One region of the Bradyrhizobium sp. UNPF46 genome, then DNA from elsewhere that is predicted to be linked to it. Evidence: predicted binding sites of a transcription regulator. Region 1 holds the regulator's gene; each other region holds the start of a gene.
The links. The regulator LexA, encoded in region 1, represses DNA repair genes until DNA is damaged. The targets are predictions, from matches to a motif close to TGTTCNNNNTGTGTTCNG.
Positions count from the first base shown of each region.

Region 2: a site for LexA is predicted at 1,834-1,851, ahead of UNPF46_RS32485 (helicase-related protein). Genes of this name have one in related genera too.
Region 3: a site for LexA is predicted at 1,642-1,659, ahead of UNPF46_RS12575 (ribonuclease T2 family protein). Genes of this name have one in related genera too.
Region 4: a site for LexA is predicted at 2,174-2,191, ahead of uvrA (excinuclease ABC subunit UvrA). Genes of this name have one in related genera too.

Region 1 is NZ_LFJB01000065.1:33,325-37,131, forward strand. It holds gene UNPF46_RS24515 (ComEC/Rec2 family competence protein) at 1-312, shown strand, start outside; gene UNPF46_RS37650 (hypothetical protein) at 319-753, opposite strand; gene lexA (transcriptional repressor LexA) at 1,310-2,011, opposite strand; gene UNPF46_RS24530 (molybdopterin molybdotransferase MoeA) at 2,187-3,398, opposite strand; gene UNPF46_RS24535 (hypothetical protein) at 3,615-3,807, opposite strand, start outside.
Region 2 is NZ_LFJB01000092.1:20,265-24,071, forward strand. It holds gene UNPF46_RS32480 (DUF3108 domain-containing protein) at 559-1,380, shown strand; gene UNPF46_RS32485 (helicase-related protein) at 2,075-3,807, shown strand, end outside.
Region 3 is NZ_LFJB01000027.1:56,885-60,691, reverse strand. It holds gene UNPF46_RS12590 (DUF3617 domain-containing protein) at 80-610, opposite strand; gene UNPF46_RS12585 (hypothetical protein) at 652-939, opposite strand; gene UNPF46_RS12580 (hypothetical protein) at 1,125-1,586, shown strand; gene UNPF46_RS12575 (ribonuclease T2 family protein) at 1,706-2,410, shown strand; gene UNPF46_RS12570 (23S rRNA (adenine(2030)-N(6))-methyltransferase RlmJ) at 2,557-3,417, shown strand; gene UNPF46_RS12565 (cold-shock protein) at 3,688-3,807, shown strand, end outside.
Region 4 is NZ_LFJB01000042.1:22,358-26,164, reverse strand. It holds gene uvrA (excinuclease ABC subunit UvrA) at 1-2,078, opposite strand, end outside; gene UNPF46_RS17540 (outer membrane protein) at 2,359-3,051, opposite strand; gene UNPF46_RS17535 (single-stranded DNA-binding protein) at 3,667-3,807, shown strand, end outside.

The sequences.
Region 1 (3,807 bases):
GCCTTTCGCATCGACGCGTTGGTGGACGATTGCAGCCGCGCTGCCCTGGTGGTGAGCTCGCGGCCCGCGCCGACCGATTGTGCGGCGATGGTGGTGGACCGGCCGCGGCTGGTTCGTCAGGGCGCGCTGGCTCTGACGCGGCGCGGCGACGGCTTTTCGATTGAGGCGGTGAGGGCGAGGGGCACGAACCGGCCCTGGTCGCCGGCGGCCGCCGGCGATGGAGATCTCGAAGCAGGCCTCATGCCGCGGCCGGCGGTTCCGCGCAGCAAGGATGCGACCCCATCGGAGGCCGATGTTCAGGCCGAGGACTGAGCCCTGTCAGCCCGTCGGCAAGGGCGCGATGGGCGACCGGCTGTCGGCGATGATCTGCGGCTTGTGCTCGCGCTCGACGACCGGCTGCGTCACCGGCAGCTGCAGCACGGTTGCGCGCTGGCCTTCGACGAGCTGCGTCACCAGCACGTACTTGCCGTCAGGGAATTCGATCGCGTCATGATGACGATCGGGAATGTGCGGATCGATCTTGCCGAACTTGCCGACGCGGGAATTGACCGTGCGCGTCCAGATCCAGCGATTGTCGTAACGAACGTTGTCGGCGAAGGCGAGCTCCGTTCCCGGCAGCAGGCAGACCGCAACGGAGAGATCTGCTTCGGAGGCGAAGCCGCGCGTCGAGGTGCCGCGGAACGTTGTCGTGACGATCGTCTCGCCGACTTCAGCGGGGCGCGTCGCGACGGCATGCAGGCTGTAGTCACACATCGGGTTGCTCCTCATGCGAAGATGACGACCCGCACCTCACTTGGAGGCACAGGCCTCGGAGTGGAAGCACGCAACGCTCTGCTTGGTTGTAGGCAAATCTACGGCTGCAATCCGCGCGCCGCGATCACATTATCTTTCCCGACTCGCATGGGAACAATGCCGGCTTCCGTGCATTCTGCAGGCATGCGTTGCGGCGGTGTCCGGATATCGCCGGCGCGATTGCGGGGCTGCGATAGCAATGCGCATTTGCCCGCGCGCTGCCTCCTCGCAGCGAACGGCCCGACCAGCGAGCGGCTCGACGCTGATGCTGCGATCAGCGCCGGCGCGCTCCCTTCAGGACGATCTGGCGCATGGCGGTCGCCTCGGCCGCGATGCGACATCGTTTCGCGCGACCTGCCGCGGAGGTCGCCATGGAGGAGGGCCGGACAGTCTGCGCAGAACCAGAACGACCATCCAGCCGGGGCGGACCATCATCCGCTCCAATCTTCTTGATCGGCGCTGCCGACCGAAGGCGCGTAAACGGCGCCGGAGAATTCCGTATCGAGTTCTTACGGACTCAGTACTTCCGGTAAAGCCCGATCAGCTTGCCCTGAATCTTCACGCGGTTCGGTGGCAGGATACGCACCTCGTAGGCGGCATTGGCAGGTTCGAGTGCGATCGAAGCGCCGCGGCGGCGGAAGCGTTTGAGCGTGGCCTCCTCGTCGTCGATCAGAGCCACCACGATGTCGCCGGTATCGGCGCTCTCGTTACGCTGGATCAGCGCCATGTCGCCGTCGAGAATGCCGGCTTCGACCATGGAATCACCGCGCACTTCGAGCGCGTAGTGCTCGCCGGAGCCGAGCATGTCGGGCGGCACGCTGATGGTGTGGCTGCGGGTCTGCAACGCCTCGATCGGCGTGCCGGCCGCGATACGGCCCATCACGGGCACCGCCACGGGCCGCTCGCCCTCGTCCGCGGGCAAGCTGGAGCTCGCGCGGACCTTGCCGAGATTGCCCTCGATGACGCTCGGCGTGAAGCCGCGCCGGTTGCTGGCGGCAGCTTGCAGCTCCGGCAGCTTGATCACTTCGATGGCGCGGGCACGATTGGGCAGGCGGCGGATGAAGCCGCGCTCTTCGAGCGCGGTGATCAGGCGGTGGATGCCTGACTTCGAGCGCAAGTCGAGCGCATCCTTCATCTCGTCGAAAGAAGGCGGCACGCCGCTTTCCTTCAAACGTTCGCTGATGAACCGCAGAAGCTCGTATTGTTTGCGCGTTAACATCTCGACCAAAGTCCCCCGGTTGATGTCGTTCGATTCCGAGACGATGAATTCAGCGATAAGCCGCTACATCCTCGAAACAAATCATGAACGGACACTATATGTTCGATACATGTTCCGCAACTGCTTAATTTACCGTGAACGAAGCGAAACTCGCGGAATGCGTGTGCCACGCAGTTCAGGCGGGGAGCCGCAACACCTCGCAAGGGCTGCCGGCTTCGGCCTTCGGCGCAAACGGTGGGCGCACGAGAAGTACCTGTGCCGCAGCGAGATTCGCAAGCAGAGAGGAGTCCTGGTGGTTGACGGGAATGGCGATCTGCGCGCCGTCCTCGCGCGGCTCCAGGCGGGCGCGCAGATAATCCTCGCGCTGGTCGTTGGCGCCGAGATCGCGGCCGAGCACGGCGCGCTCGCGACGATGATGAATCACGGAGCGGCCCGACAGCGCGCGAATCAGGGGCACCATGAACAGGAAGGCGCACACGTAGGACGACACGGGATTGCCGGGCAGGCCGATCACGCGCATGGCGCCGAGCCGTCCGTGCATCATCGGCTTGCCGGGCCGAATCGCGATCTTCCAGAACGACATCGCGATGCCTTCGTCCCGAAGCGCCTGCTGAACCAGATCGTGGTCGCCGACCGACGCGCCGCCGGTCGTGATCAGGATGTCGGTACCGCTCTCGCGGGCGCGCCGGATTCCGGCGGAGGTGGCTGCAAGCGTATCGGCGGCGACGCCGAGGTCGATGGTTTCGGCGCCCTCGCTGCGGGCCAGCGCGTGCAGGGCGTAGCCGTTCGAATAGACGATCTGGCCGGGCCCGGGCGTTGTGCCTGGCCTCACCAGTTCATCGCCGGTGCCGAGGATCGCGACCTTCGGACGGCGGCAGACGGCAAGGAGCGGGTGATTCATCGCCGCGGCCAGCGCAAGATCGCGCTCCGTCAGGCGGGTTCCCTTGCGCAGGAGGATGTCACCCTCGCGGAAATCGACGCCGGCCGGGCGGATGTGCCGTCCGGTGATCGCGGCCTCCTTGATCGTGACGCTGTTGCCTTCCGCAACGGTGTCCTCCTGGATCACGACGGCGTCCGCCCCGTCGGGAACGACGCCGCCGGTGAAGATCCGCACGGCTTCGCCGGCGCCGACCAATCTGGCGAAGGGACGTCCCGCTGCGACCTCGCCGATCACCGTCAGCCTGGAATCGATCTTCGCGGCATCGGCCGCGCGTACGGCATAGCCGTCCATCGCCGACATGGCTTGCGGGGGCTGCGTGCGTCGCGCCGCGACGTCCTGCGCGAGCACGCGATGATAGGCTTCGTCGAGCGAAACCATCTGTTCGGGCAGCGGTTCGGCACCCGCCAGCACCGCAGCAAGGGCTTCGGAAACCGGCATCAAGGCCACGGCAAGACTCCTGCTGAGCACGGCGGTAATGGGCGGCGAGAGTTCTAGCCGAGTGCAGACGCAAGGCAAAGCAGCACCGGAGGATGATTTATCCTGCGTGATCTCCGCGGAGGAGGAAGCTCAACTCCGCCGGGGCATGATTCAGGAGCCGAGAGAGATCGGGAGGAGGGCGGCCATGGCCAGGACGAGAATGCCGAGCGCCATGGTCGGCATCGGTCAGCTTCCCGTCGGTCCGTCAGGAAGCGCGACGTCGGGCGCTTGGGGGCCTTGATCCTTGTCGGGGAGCGGATCGGCCTGCGACTTCAGGTCCGCGGCCTTGCTGATCAGCTTGGCGGAAAGGTCCGAATCCGAGGTGGTTCTTGCGAATTCGAGCAGGAGAGAGGCTTGCTTGGTGAGATAGGTTTTGCCC
Region 2 (3,807 bases), on a different contig from region 1:
CCCCAACGATGTGCGGCCGCCATTCTGGGCGCCACGGGGGCGAATTCTCTGTCCTTGCAGGGAGCGGGCGGACGTATAGGGGGGAAGGGGCGGACAGTCAAGTTTTCGGGCGGTCTTTTCGCCTCTCCCCGCAAGCGGGGAGAGGCCGGAATGCGCGCGAATAGCGCGGATTCCGGGTGAGGGGGAGTCTCCGCGGGGGAGGTGTACGGTAGGGATACCCAACTGCCACCGCCCCCGCGGCGAGTCCCCCTCACCCCGACCCTCTCCCCGCAAGCGGGGCGAGGGGGAAGAGACAGAGGGGGAGAGGCGAAGAGATCACCAAAACGGCAATGTTTGTCGCGCCTTACCATCACATAAAGGGCGCATTCGGGCCCGAATAGTCCGGTGGAGTTCCCTGGGACTCCGTTGGAGTTCCCCGGCGGACACGCCGGGACACATTGTTTGTCGCGGTTTTTGGCTTAAGTAACGGCCATCGCGTCCCGATTGGCGCCCCGATTGGATTGTTTCGTGCCCACAACGCCCTTTTCTGCGCTCAAATCGCGCTTCGCTCGCCCGCGCCTGGCCGGCTGGCTGACGGTGGTTTGCGGCTTGGCCGTGGTGTGGGGCGCGGCGCCGGCGGCGGCGCAGGGCAAGCTCGAGGCGCAATATGAGGCCTCGCTCGCCGGCATTCCCGTCGGCAAGGGCGCCTGGAACATCGACATCCAGGACGACGTGTTCGCGGCCGCGGCCTCGGGCGGCACCTCGGGCCTGCTGAAATCCTTCACCGGCGGGTCCGGCACCGGCGCCAGCCAGGGGCGCGTCGTCAACGGCGCGCTGGTCGCGACCGGCTACCAGGCCTCCACCACCACCTCGAAGAAGACCGAAGAGATCCGCATCACGCTCGACAAGGGCAATGTGAAGGATTTTGCCATCCTGCCGGAGCCGCCGGTCGATCCGGACCGCATCGTGGTCACCGAGGCGCATCGCCGCGGCGTCTGGGACCCCATGACGGCCTCGCTGCTGCGGGTATCAGGCACTGGCGATCCCGTCTCGCCGGAGGCCTGCCACAACTCGGCCCCCGTGTTCGACGGCCGCATGCGCTACGAGCTCAAGCTCGATTTCAAGCGCATGGAGAGCGTGAAGGCGGAGAAGGGCTACAAGGGCCCGGTCGTGGTCTGCGCGATCTATTTCGTGCCCGTCGCCGGCTACATCCCCGACCGTCCCGTGATCAAATACCTCGCCGCCCAGCGCAACATGGAAATCGCGTTCGCCCCCGTCGCCGGCACGCGCATCCTGGTCCCGTTCTGGCTGAAAGTGCCGACCCCGCTGGGACCGGCCATGCTGGAAGCCACCAGCTTCATCACCACCGCCCAGCCGCCCCGCGTGGCGAAGACGCAGTAGGGCGACCACGGCAGCGGTGCCTCTTAACCCTCCCCTGGAGGGGGAGGGTCGGCAGCCATCGAGCGTAAGCGAGATGGGTGACGGGGTGGGGTGATCTCTCCCCACGGGGACTGTTCGTGTTGAGAGATCACCCCACCCCGCTCGCGCTGCGCGCGATCGACCCTCCCCCTCCAGGGGAGGGTAAGAAAGATCCAGCAATTTCAACCACATCTCTACTGTGCATGGGGTTGTTTTCGCAAAAATGAGTTGGGCCGGCTGCCGCCCGGGAATCCATTTGACTCCTCCCCGATTCTGATTCGACTCCGCGCCGTCCCCAACTTAAGGCTTTCCGCCCTCGAACCGTCACTTGTGCGGCAACCGAAAACTCCATCTAGTTGCAGCCAACCGGACTCCCGCGACATGTTGCGTGAACGGAACGGGACTCAATCGGGAGTCAGCGATTCGGCCGCGATTCGTTCTAGAGTCGTTCCGAAGCTTAAGGCCAACGGGAAAAGCGTCGCAAAGTGAGACAGTTGCGCGGGATTTGGAGCGATGCTCCCACACACTCCGCCGTCATGCCCCGGTCGAGCCGGGCGATGACAGTCGTGAGGACCGCGCCAGCACAGCGTTCGCAGACATGGCTGACACCTTGCGCGCCCTCCGCCCCAATCCGGCACTGACATTCGCCCAAATCGCCACTACCTAATTCCCTTACATGGCCTTTTCCTCCTCCCCCTTCGCTTCCGAGCGCGCCCTTCACGATCGAGTGCCTGGCGCCGGCGTCACTGCGGTGCTCGGGCCGACCAACACCGGCAAGACCCATCTCGCCATCGAGCGGATGCTCGCGCATCCCTCGGGCATAATCGGCCTGCCGCTGCGCCTGCTCGCGCGCGAGGTCTACAACAAGATCGCCGCGCGGGTCGGCAGCGAGGCGGTCGCGCTCGTCACCGGCGAGGAGAAGATCAAGCCGAGAAATCCGCGCTATTGGGTCTCGACCGTCGAGGCGATGCCGCGCGATCTCGACCTCTCCTTCCTCGCCGTCGACGAGGTGCAGATCGCGAGCGATCTCGAACGCGGCCACGTCTTCACCGATCGCATCCTCAACCGCCGCGGCCGCGACGAGACGCTGCTGCTCGGCGCTGCCACCATGCGCCCGATTATCGAGCGGCTGCTGCCCGGCGTTTCCATGATCACGCGTCCCAGGCTGTCGCAGCTGGAATTTGCCGGCGACCGCAAGATCACGCGCCAGCCGCGCCGCACCGCCATCGTCGCGTTCTCGGCGGATGAGGTCTATGCCATCGCCGAACTGATCAAGCGCCAGCATGGCGGCGCCGCCGTGGTGCTGGGATCGCTCTCGCCCCGCACGCGCAATGCGCAGGTGGAGATGTTCCAGAACGGCGACGTCGATTATCTCGTCGCCACCGACGCCGTCGGCATGGGCCTCAATCTCGACGTCGACCACGTCGCCTTCGCCTCCGACCGCAAGTTCGACGGCTACCAGTTCCGCCGCCTGACGCCGTCCGAATTCGCGCAGATCGCGGGCCGCGCCGGCCGCGCCACGCGCAACGGCACGTTCGGGACGACGGGGCGCTGCGCGCCGTTCGAGCCCGAGCTCGTCAACGCGCTGCAGAACCACACCTTCGACAATGTGAAGGTGCTGCAATGGCGCAATGCGAAGCTGGATTTCTCCTCGCTCGGCGCGCTGCAGGTCTCGCTGAACCTCGCCCCCGGCCACGAGGCGCTGACGCGCGCGCCCGTCGCCGAGGACATGCGCGTGCTCGAGCACGCCGCCCGCGACGTCGAGGTGCGCGATATCGCGCATGGCAAGGAGGCCGTGGAACGGCTGTGGGAAGCCTGCCAGGTCCCGGATTATCGCAAATTGTCGCCGGCCGCCCATGCCGAGCTGGTGACCACGCTCTACGGCTTCCTGATGCAGAAGGGATGCATTCCCGATGCCTGGTTCGAGGCCCAGGTCACCCAGGCCGACCGCATCGACGGCGACATCGACACGCTGTCGGCCCGGATCGCGCAAATCCGCACCTGGACCTTCGTCGCCAACCGTCCGGACTGGCTGAAAGGCCCCGAACGCTGGCAGGGGGTGACGCGGGAGGTCGAAAATAAATTATCGGATGCGCTCCATGAACGCTTGACTGAGCGTTTCGTTGATCGCCGGACCAGTGTATTGATGCGCCGCCTGCGGGAGAACACGAGCTTGAATACTGAAATCGGCAAGACCGGCGAAGTCATCGTCGAAGGCCATGTCATCGGCCGCCTCGACGGCTTCACCTTTGCACCGGATGCGGCGGAAGCAGGCTCCGATGCGAAAGCCTTGCAGGCTGCAGCGCAAGCGGTGCTCGCCGGCGAGATCAACACGCGCGCCGAACGGCTCGGCAACGCGCCCGACGATCAGTTCGTGCTGACCTCCGAAGGCATCATCCGCTGGACCGG
Region 3 (3,807 bases), on a different contig from region 1:
GGAGAGATGCCCCTCACCCCAACCCTCTCCCCGTAAGAACGGGGCGAGGGAGCGCACCGGTTTCGCGGCAACGACAAACCTACTTCGGCAGCAGCGCCTTAAGCTTGTCCATGTCGCGCACGTTCATCTTGAAGCCGCCGGGCATCACGATATCGCCGGGCTTCTGATCGGGCTTGCAGGCCCCGAGCCACTTCGCTTCGAGCTGCATCGTCGTGTCCCGGCCCGCCGCACCGGCCGCGCCGCCCTGCGCGTGCGAGGTGGTCTTCACCGTATAGGCCGAGTTGAAATCGCCGGTGATCTCGGCGTGCGAGGTCGTGCTGATGCCGGCGACGCTGCACTCGGAATCGCTGACATAGCCGGTCGCGGTCTTCTTGACGTCCTGCTTGGCGCAGATCTGCTTGGCCATCGGCGAGACGTTGTTGCTCATCTCCTTGTCGACGGTCTCGTCGGTGCAATGCTGCATGGTCATCTCGGGCATCGGCGTGCCGGTCCTGACCATCTTCAATTCCCAAAGGCCGGCCTTGCGCACCGGCAGGTCGTCGGCACTGGCCACGCCAGCCGACACCACGAGGCAAAGCGTCGAGCCGAGCAAAGCGAGTTTGCGCGTCATGCGAGAAGCTCCCGGCTGAGATGCGGCGTTACGAAAAGGCCTCAGTAGAGCGTGCGGATCGGCTGCTCGGCGGCGCCATAGGGCACCCAGCGGCAGGAGAACGAGATGTAGCCGCCCTCATAAGCCTGCACGGCCAGGAACTTGACCACCTTGCCGTAGCGCGCGCAATGATCGACCGCGACCTGCCGGGCATCGACCTGGGTGGCCATCGAATAGGCGATGATGCCGCCGGTGTCGTTGCCCTTGAACGGCGGGACGTAGTCGGCGCGCGCCGACTGGCTCGCCACCATACCCAGGGCGAGAAAGCCCGCGGCCGCAATGATTCGCATTCCCGTCACTCCAATTGGCTGACCGCCAGTTTACGGTGCCAGACTCGAAGTGGAAAGAACCGAAGCCCTGCCGACCGCGACGTTGTGGTCAACTCCTGGCGAAGTGTTGCCGCGCTGCACTTGACCTCCCCCGACCTTCGCGGCACCGTCCAGCCCTTGCAAGACTTTAGCCGTCCGGATTGAACATGCGCGCCCCCTCCCCGAAATCGCTCCGCTATGCCGCCGTGCTCGGCCTGTTGTTCGGAGCGATGTCGCTCAGTGAGGCCAGGGCCGCCAACCCGCTGGAAATGAACTTCTGGCTGAGCGGGCCGCGCTACGACGGGGCCGTCGCCGATTGTGACAGGGCGCTGCCGACGATCGCCACCCAGTTCTGGGAAAAGGAAAGCACGTTCTGGAATTCCTCGTTGAAGATCACCGGCTTCTCCGCCGTGCGCGAGACCGCATTCCGGCCCTGGCAATCCGACAACATTCCGCGCCGCTATTGCACCGCTGACGCCATGCTCAATGACGGCAAGGTGCGCAAGGTGCACTTCTCGCTCATCGAGGATGGTGGATTCGCCGGCTACGGCAACGGCGTCGAGTGGTGCGTCGTCGGGCTCGACCGCAACTGGGCCTATAATCCGGCCTGCCGCGCCGCCAAGCCCTAATTCGAACAGCCCTGATTCGGGTTTATCAGACGCCCGGCGACTGCCGCCCGAATTTTGTTCTTGAAATGTTCTTGTCGCCTGCTAGGCTTTCCTGCACAGTCTAGTTGAGGGGCGTCGTCATGTTTCATTCCAGATTGCATTCGTTCTCCCGCCTCGTGATCTCGCTGGCCCTTTCCCTGCTCCTTGCCGCGGGCCTCGCCGCGTTCGCCGGGGATGCAAAGGCCCAGGACAAGCGGCAGAACGCGCCGGGCGAATTCGACTTCTATGTGCTGTCGCTGTCGTGGTCGCCCTCGTTCTGCGAGGAGGCAGCCGAGCGCGGCGGCCGCTCCCAGATCCAGTGCGGCGGACGGCCCTATGCCTTCGTGGTGCACGGGCTGTGGCCGCAATATGAGAACGGCTTCCCGGAATATTGCCAGCGGCCCGCGCCGCGGCTGAACCGCAATATCGTCTCCTCGATGCTCGATTTGATGCCGGCGCCGGGCCTGATCTTCAACGAATGGGACAAGCACGGCACGTGCTCAGGCCTCGAAGGCCGCGGCTATTTCGAGACGATCCGCAAAGCACGCGCTGCAATCAAGATTCCGGCCGAATATCTCGATCTGTCGCAGGCCAAGACCGTGGCGCCGGCGGAGGTGGAGGAAGCCTTCATCAAGGCCAATCCGGGGCTGAGCAATGCCGCCGTCTCGGTCACCTGCAACCGGACCAGGCTCTCCGAGGTCCGCATCTGCCTCAGCAAGGACCTGCAATTCCGCGCCTGCGAGGAGACCGACCGCCGCGCCTGTCGCCGCGAGCAGGTAACGATGCCGCCGATCAGGGGCGGTTAGAACCCAGCCTATCCGTCGTCATGCCCGGGCTTGTCCCGGGCATCCACGTACATGGCGCCGTGCATCTAGACGTGGATGGCCGGGACAAGCCCGGCCATGACGAGTAGAAAGAGCTGCGCATTCTCATACGAGCCGCAGATCTTCTTATGAACTACCGCCACGCCTTCCACGCCGGCAACTTCGCCGATGTCATCAAGCACATCGTGCTGGCGCGCATCATCACCTATCTGCAGGACAAGCCGGGGGCGTTCCGCGTCATCGACACCCATGCCGGGGCCGGCCTCTACGATCTCGACAGCGACGAGGCGCGCCGCAGCGGCGAATGGCTGACCGGCATCGCGCGGCTGATGCAGGCCCGCCTGTCGAACGAGAGCGCGGCGCTGGCCAAGCCCTATCTCGACATCGTCCGCGCCTTCAATCCGAAGGGAGAGCTCAAGGCCTATCCCGGCTCGCCGCTGATCGCGCGCGGCCTGCTCAGGCCGCAGGACCGGCTCGTCGCCTGCGAGCTCGAGCCGAAGGCGCGGAAAACGCTGATCGGCGTTCTGCGCCACGACGAACAGGCCCGCGTGGTCGATCTCGACGGCTGGGTGGCGCTGCCCGCCTTCGTGCCACCGAAGGAGCGGCGCGGCCTCGTGCTGATCGATCCGCCGTTCGAGGCCAAGGACGAGTTCGAGCGGCTGGGCGAAGCCTTCTCGGCGGTCTTCGCGAAATGGCCGACCGGCATCTATCTCATCTGGTATCCGGCCAAGAGCCGGCGCGCCACCGACATGCTGGCCCAGACCGTGGCGCGGCTCGCAGCTGCAGCAAAACCACCGGGAAAATGTCTGCGCCTCGAGTTCAGCGTCGCCCCCCAGCTCGAAGGCGGGGCGCTGGCCTCCACCGGGCTGCTGATCGTCAATCCGCCCTACACGTTGCAGGGCGAACTCAAGACGATCCTGCCCGAGCTGGAAATGCCGCTCGGCCAGGGCGGTGCTGCCAGATTCCGATTGGAAGTGCCCAAGCCTTAGAGCCAAGAAGCCGTAACACTCCGGCATTCTTGGGAAAAATATGCAGGAGCGGTAGTCAATCTGCAGAGAACCGTATTATGCTGTTTCCGTGACTGGCTTTACGTTCCGCTTCCGCGAATGGTTGCGGCGGAGTGAAGGCCTAAGAAAGATCCGGCCGGACCGCCAGCGGTCCGCCCAAGGATGGCCAGCTCTCCCGGGCTCCGTGAAGCCCGGTCACGTCGCGACGTGCGTCTGCGTCGCGACGGAGGAGCAATGAGGGGGAGTTTCCCGATGGCCATGACGGGAACGGTCAAGTTTTTCAACGGCGAACGCGGCTACGGTTTCATCAAGCCTGACGACGGTGGTCGCGACGTCTTCGTGCATATTACAGCTGTGGAGCGGGCGGGACTG
Region 4 (3,807 bases), on a different contig from region 1:
GCCTTGTAGAGCGTGTCGATCAACAGCGTCGACTTGCCGCCGCCGGAGACGCCGGTGACGGCCGTGAACAGGCCGAGCGGAATTTCCGCCGTGACGTTCTTGAGGTTATTGCCGCGCGCGTTCACCACCTTGATGGTGCGGCGATGGTTCGGCGGCCGCCGCTCCGGCACCTCGACCTCGAGCTCGCCGGTCAGGTACTTGCCGGTCAGCGATTTCGGGTTGCGCATGATCTCGGCGGGCGTGCCTTCGGCGATGATGTTGCCGCCATGCATGCCGGCGCCGGGGCCGATGTCGAGCACGTGGTCGGCGAGCAGGATGGCATCCTCGTCATGCTCGACCACGATCACGGTGTTGCCGAGGTCGCGAAGGCGCTTGAGGGTGTCGAGCAGGCGGGCGTTGTCGCGCTGGTGCAGGCCGATCGAGGGCTCGTCCAGCACGTAGAGCACGCCCGTCAGCCCCGAGCCGATCTGCGAGGCGAGGCGGATGCGCTGGCTCTCGCCGCCCGACAGCGTGCCGGAGGAGCGCGACAGCGTGAGATAGTTGAGGCCGACGTCGAGCAGGAAGGTGAGGCGCTCGCGGATCTCTTTCAGGATGCGGCCGGCGATCTCGTTCTGCTGCGTGTTCAGCGCCGCCGGCACGGTCTCGAACCACTCGCCGGCCTTCCTGACCGACAGCTCCGAGATCTCGCCGATGTGCTTGCCGCCGATCTTGACGCAGAGCGCCTCGGGCTTGAGCCGGAAACCATGGCACGCCTCGCAGGGCACGTCGTGGAAATACTTCGCCAGCTCCTCGCGAGCCCACTCGCTCTCGGTCTCGCGATAGCGGCGGTTGATGTTGGTGATGACGCCCTCGAACGGCTTCTTGGTGTCGTAGGAGCGCACGCCGTCCTCGTAGGAGAACTTGATCTCGTCCTCGCCGGAGCCGTGAAGAATCGCGTTCTGCGTCTTCTTCGGCAGGTCCTTCCACTTGGTGGTCAGGGTGAACTTGTAGTGCTTGCCGAGCGCGGTCAGCGTCTGCACGTAATAGGGCGAGGACGATTTGGCCCAGGGCGCGATCGCGCCCTTGCCGATGGCGGCCTCCTTGTCGGGGATGACGAGATCCTCGTCGACATGCTGCTCGACGCCGAGGCCGCCGCAAGCGGGACAGGCGCCATAGGGATTGTTGAAGGAGAACAGGCGCGGCTCGACCTCGGGAATGGTGAAGCCGGAGACCGGGCAGGCGAACTTTTCCGAGAACAGGATGCGCTCGGGACCGCTCTTGTCATGGATCTTGGCGGTCTTCTTTTTCTCTTCGGCAGCCGCCGCAGCCGGTGCGTCGGCATACTCGATGACGGCAAGGCCCTCGGCGAGCTTCAGCGCGGTCTCAAAGCTTTCGGCGAGGCGCTGGCCGATGTCGGCGCGCACCACGATGCGGTCGACGACCACGTCGATGTCGTGCGGGAATTTCTTGTCCAGCGTCGGCGCTTCCGCGAGCTCATGGAAGGTGCCGTCGATCTTGACGCGCTGAAAGCCCTTCTTGAGCCATTCGGCGAGCTCCTTGCGGTACTCGCCCTTGCGGCCGCGCACGACCGGCGCGAGCAGGTAGAGGCGGGTGCCTTCGGGCAGCGCCAGCACGCGGTCGACCATTTGCGAGACGGTCTGGCTCTCGATCGGCAGGCCGGTGGCCGGCGAATAGGGCACGCCGACGCGCGCCCAGAGCAGGCGCATGTAGTCGTAGATCTCGGTGACGGTGCCGACGGTGGAGCGTGGGTTCTTCGACGTCGTCTTCTGCTCGATCGAGATCGCCGGCGAGAGGCCGTCGATCTGGTCGACGTCGGGCTTCTGCATCATCTCCAGGAACTGGCGCGCATAGGCCGACAGCGATTCGACGTAGCGGCGCTGGCCCTCGGCATAGATGGTGTCGAAGGCGAGCGATGACTTGCCGGAGCCGGAGAGGCCGGTGAACACCACCAGCTTGTCGCGGGGAATCTCGACGTCGATGTTCTTGAGGTTGTGCTCGCGCGCGCCACGGATCGTAATTGCGCGCAGGCTGGAGCCCGCGTTCTGCTGTTGGCGCTTCGCCTTGATCACTTCATCCATCCGAGTTGCCCTCAAGGAAGCCCAAAGGTGCGCGATCGCGCCAGCATAAAGGCGCGCTTCGCCCGGAACCGGGATCGGCGCCGATGGGTATGGTAGCGAACGTAGGAAGAACGGAGACGGATTTCCAGTGGGACTTGCGACTAGTCAACGGAATGTTGGCGCGCTGGCGGCATCTGGCAGCAGGAGGGCGTGGAACTGTGGGATCGTGTAAGGCCAGGGCCAAACAAAAAGGCCGGCGCAAGGCCGGCCTTTCGTAACGCTGAGGTGTTGAAGTCGAAGCTTAGTACTTGGCGACGACCGGGGCGCCGAAGTGATAGTTCACGCCGACCTGCACGGTGTGGAGGTTGAGCGTGCCGGTGGGAATGGCGCCCGAGAAGTAGGTCTCGCCGCCGAGGCTGCGATAGAGGTACTCGCCCTTGACCGACCACTGCGGAGCGAAGAACGCCTCGATGCCGGCACCAACGGTCCAGCCGGAGTGCCACTTGCTGTCGGAGACCGACGCGGCGCCCAGGGTGGCGGTGAGCTTGTTGTCGATCCAGGCGTAGCCGCCGGTGCCGTAGAACAGCACGTTGTTGACGGCGTAGCCGATGCGGCCGCGCACGGTGCCCATCGCGTCGGTCTTGGAGGTCAGCGAGGCGGGGATGCCACCGACGCCGGGGACGAAAACCGTGCCAGCGGCCGAAGCGCTGACGTCAGCCCAGGCGCCATCGGCCTCGAGGCCGAACACGACGTTGCCGGTCTGCCAGTTGTAGCCGGCGGTGCCGCCGACGAAGCCACCCTTCATCTTCGGATCGCCCGAAGCGTTTTCCCAGGCGCCGCCACCGACGATACCGAGATAGAAGCCGGTCCAGTTGTAGACCGAAGCCATCGGAGCCACCGGCGCCTTGGTGTAGGGGCGAGCCGCGAGATCAGCAGCCGAAGCGGGGGCAGCCAGAGCGAACAAACAGGCCGAAGCCAACAAAACCTTTTTCATTTTCAACTTAATCCCAGTCCCAGTTTCTGTTGTTGCCTTCCTTGACCGGAAGGGCAGCGGACTCGATGGCCCAACTGAGGCAGTGCTTACACTACTGAAGCCGCAAGTTGTGTCTCCTGAAAGCCACAGTGACTGAAAAGGTGATGGTTACTGACTTATTGCTTCCGAGCGTCTGACGTCGCGCCGCTCCGGGTTCCGATTTCGGAACAAGATCAGGGCGATATGTGCTGTGATCGGCGGGCCGACCGCCGCGGGATTCGCGCGATCATGACGATATCGACGTCGATGATGCGCCCGGAGCGTGTGCCGTGCGCGTCGCCAGCGGGGCTCGCTCGCCCGGTTGAAAATGAGAGGCCGGTGACGACATCATCGGTTCCGCCGCGTCACGAACGATTGCGCCGCCAGCCTTTATTCGGTGGATTCCCGAAAAGAACAAATCTGGAACATGGCGCGGGTCGATGCTATATGTGGGGATAACCCTGGGGGTGACGGGCTGAGCGGCGCCCGCAAGCGTATAGGGTCGCCTCAACAGGGCGGCAGAGGAAGGCGGGCAGCGCGCCCGGCCTTTGACATTCGGCCTTTAGAATTCAGTGGCATTCGGAGTGGAGAGCGGCGATGGCGGGAAGCGTCAACAAGGTCATTCTGGTTGGAAATCTCGGCAAGGATCCTGAAATCCGCCGCACCCAGGACGGGCGGCCGATTGCGAATTTGAGCATCGCCACCTCGGAGACCTGGCGTGACAAGAACACCGGCGAG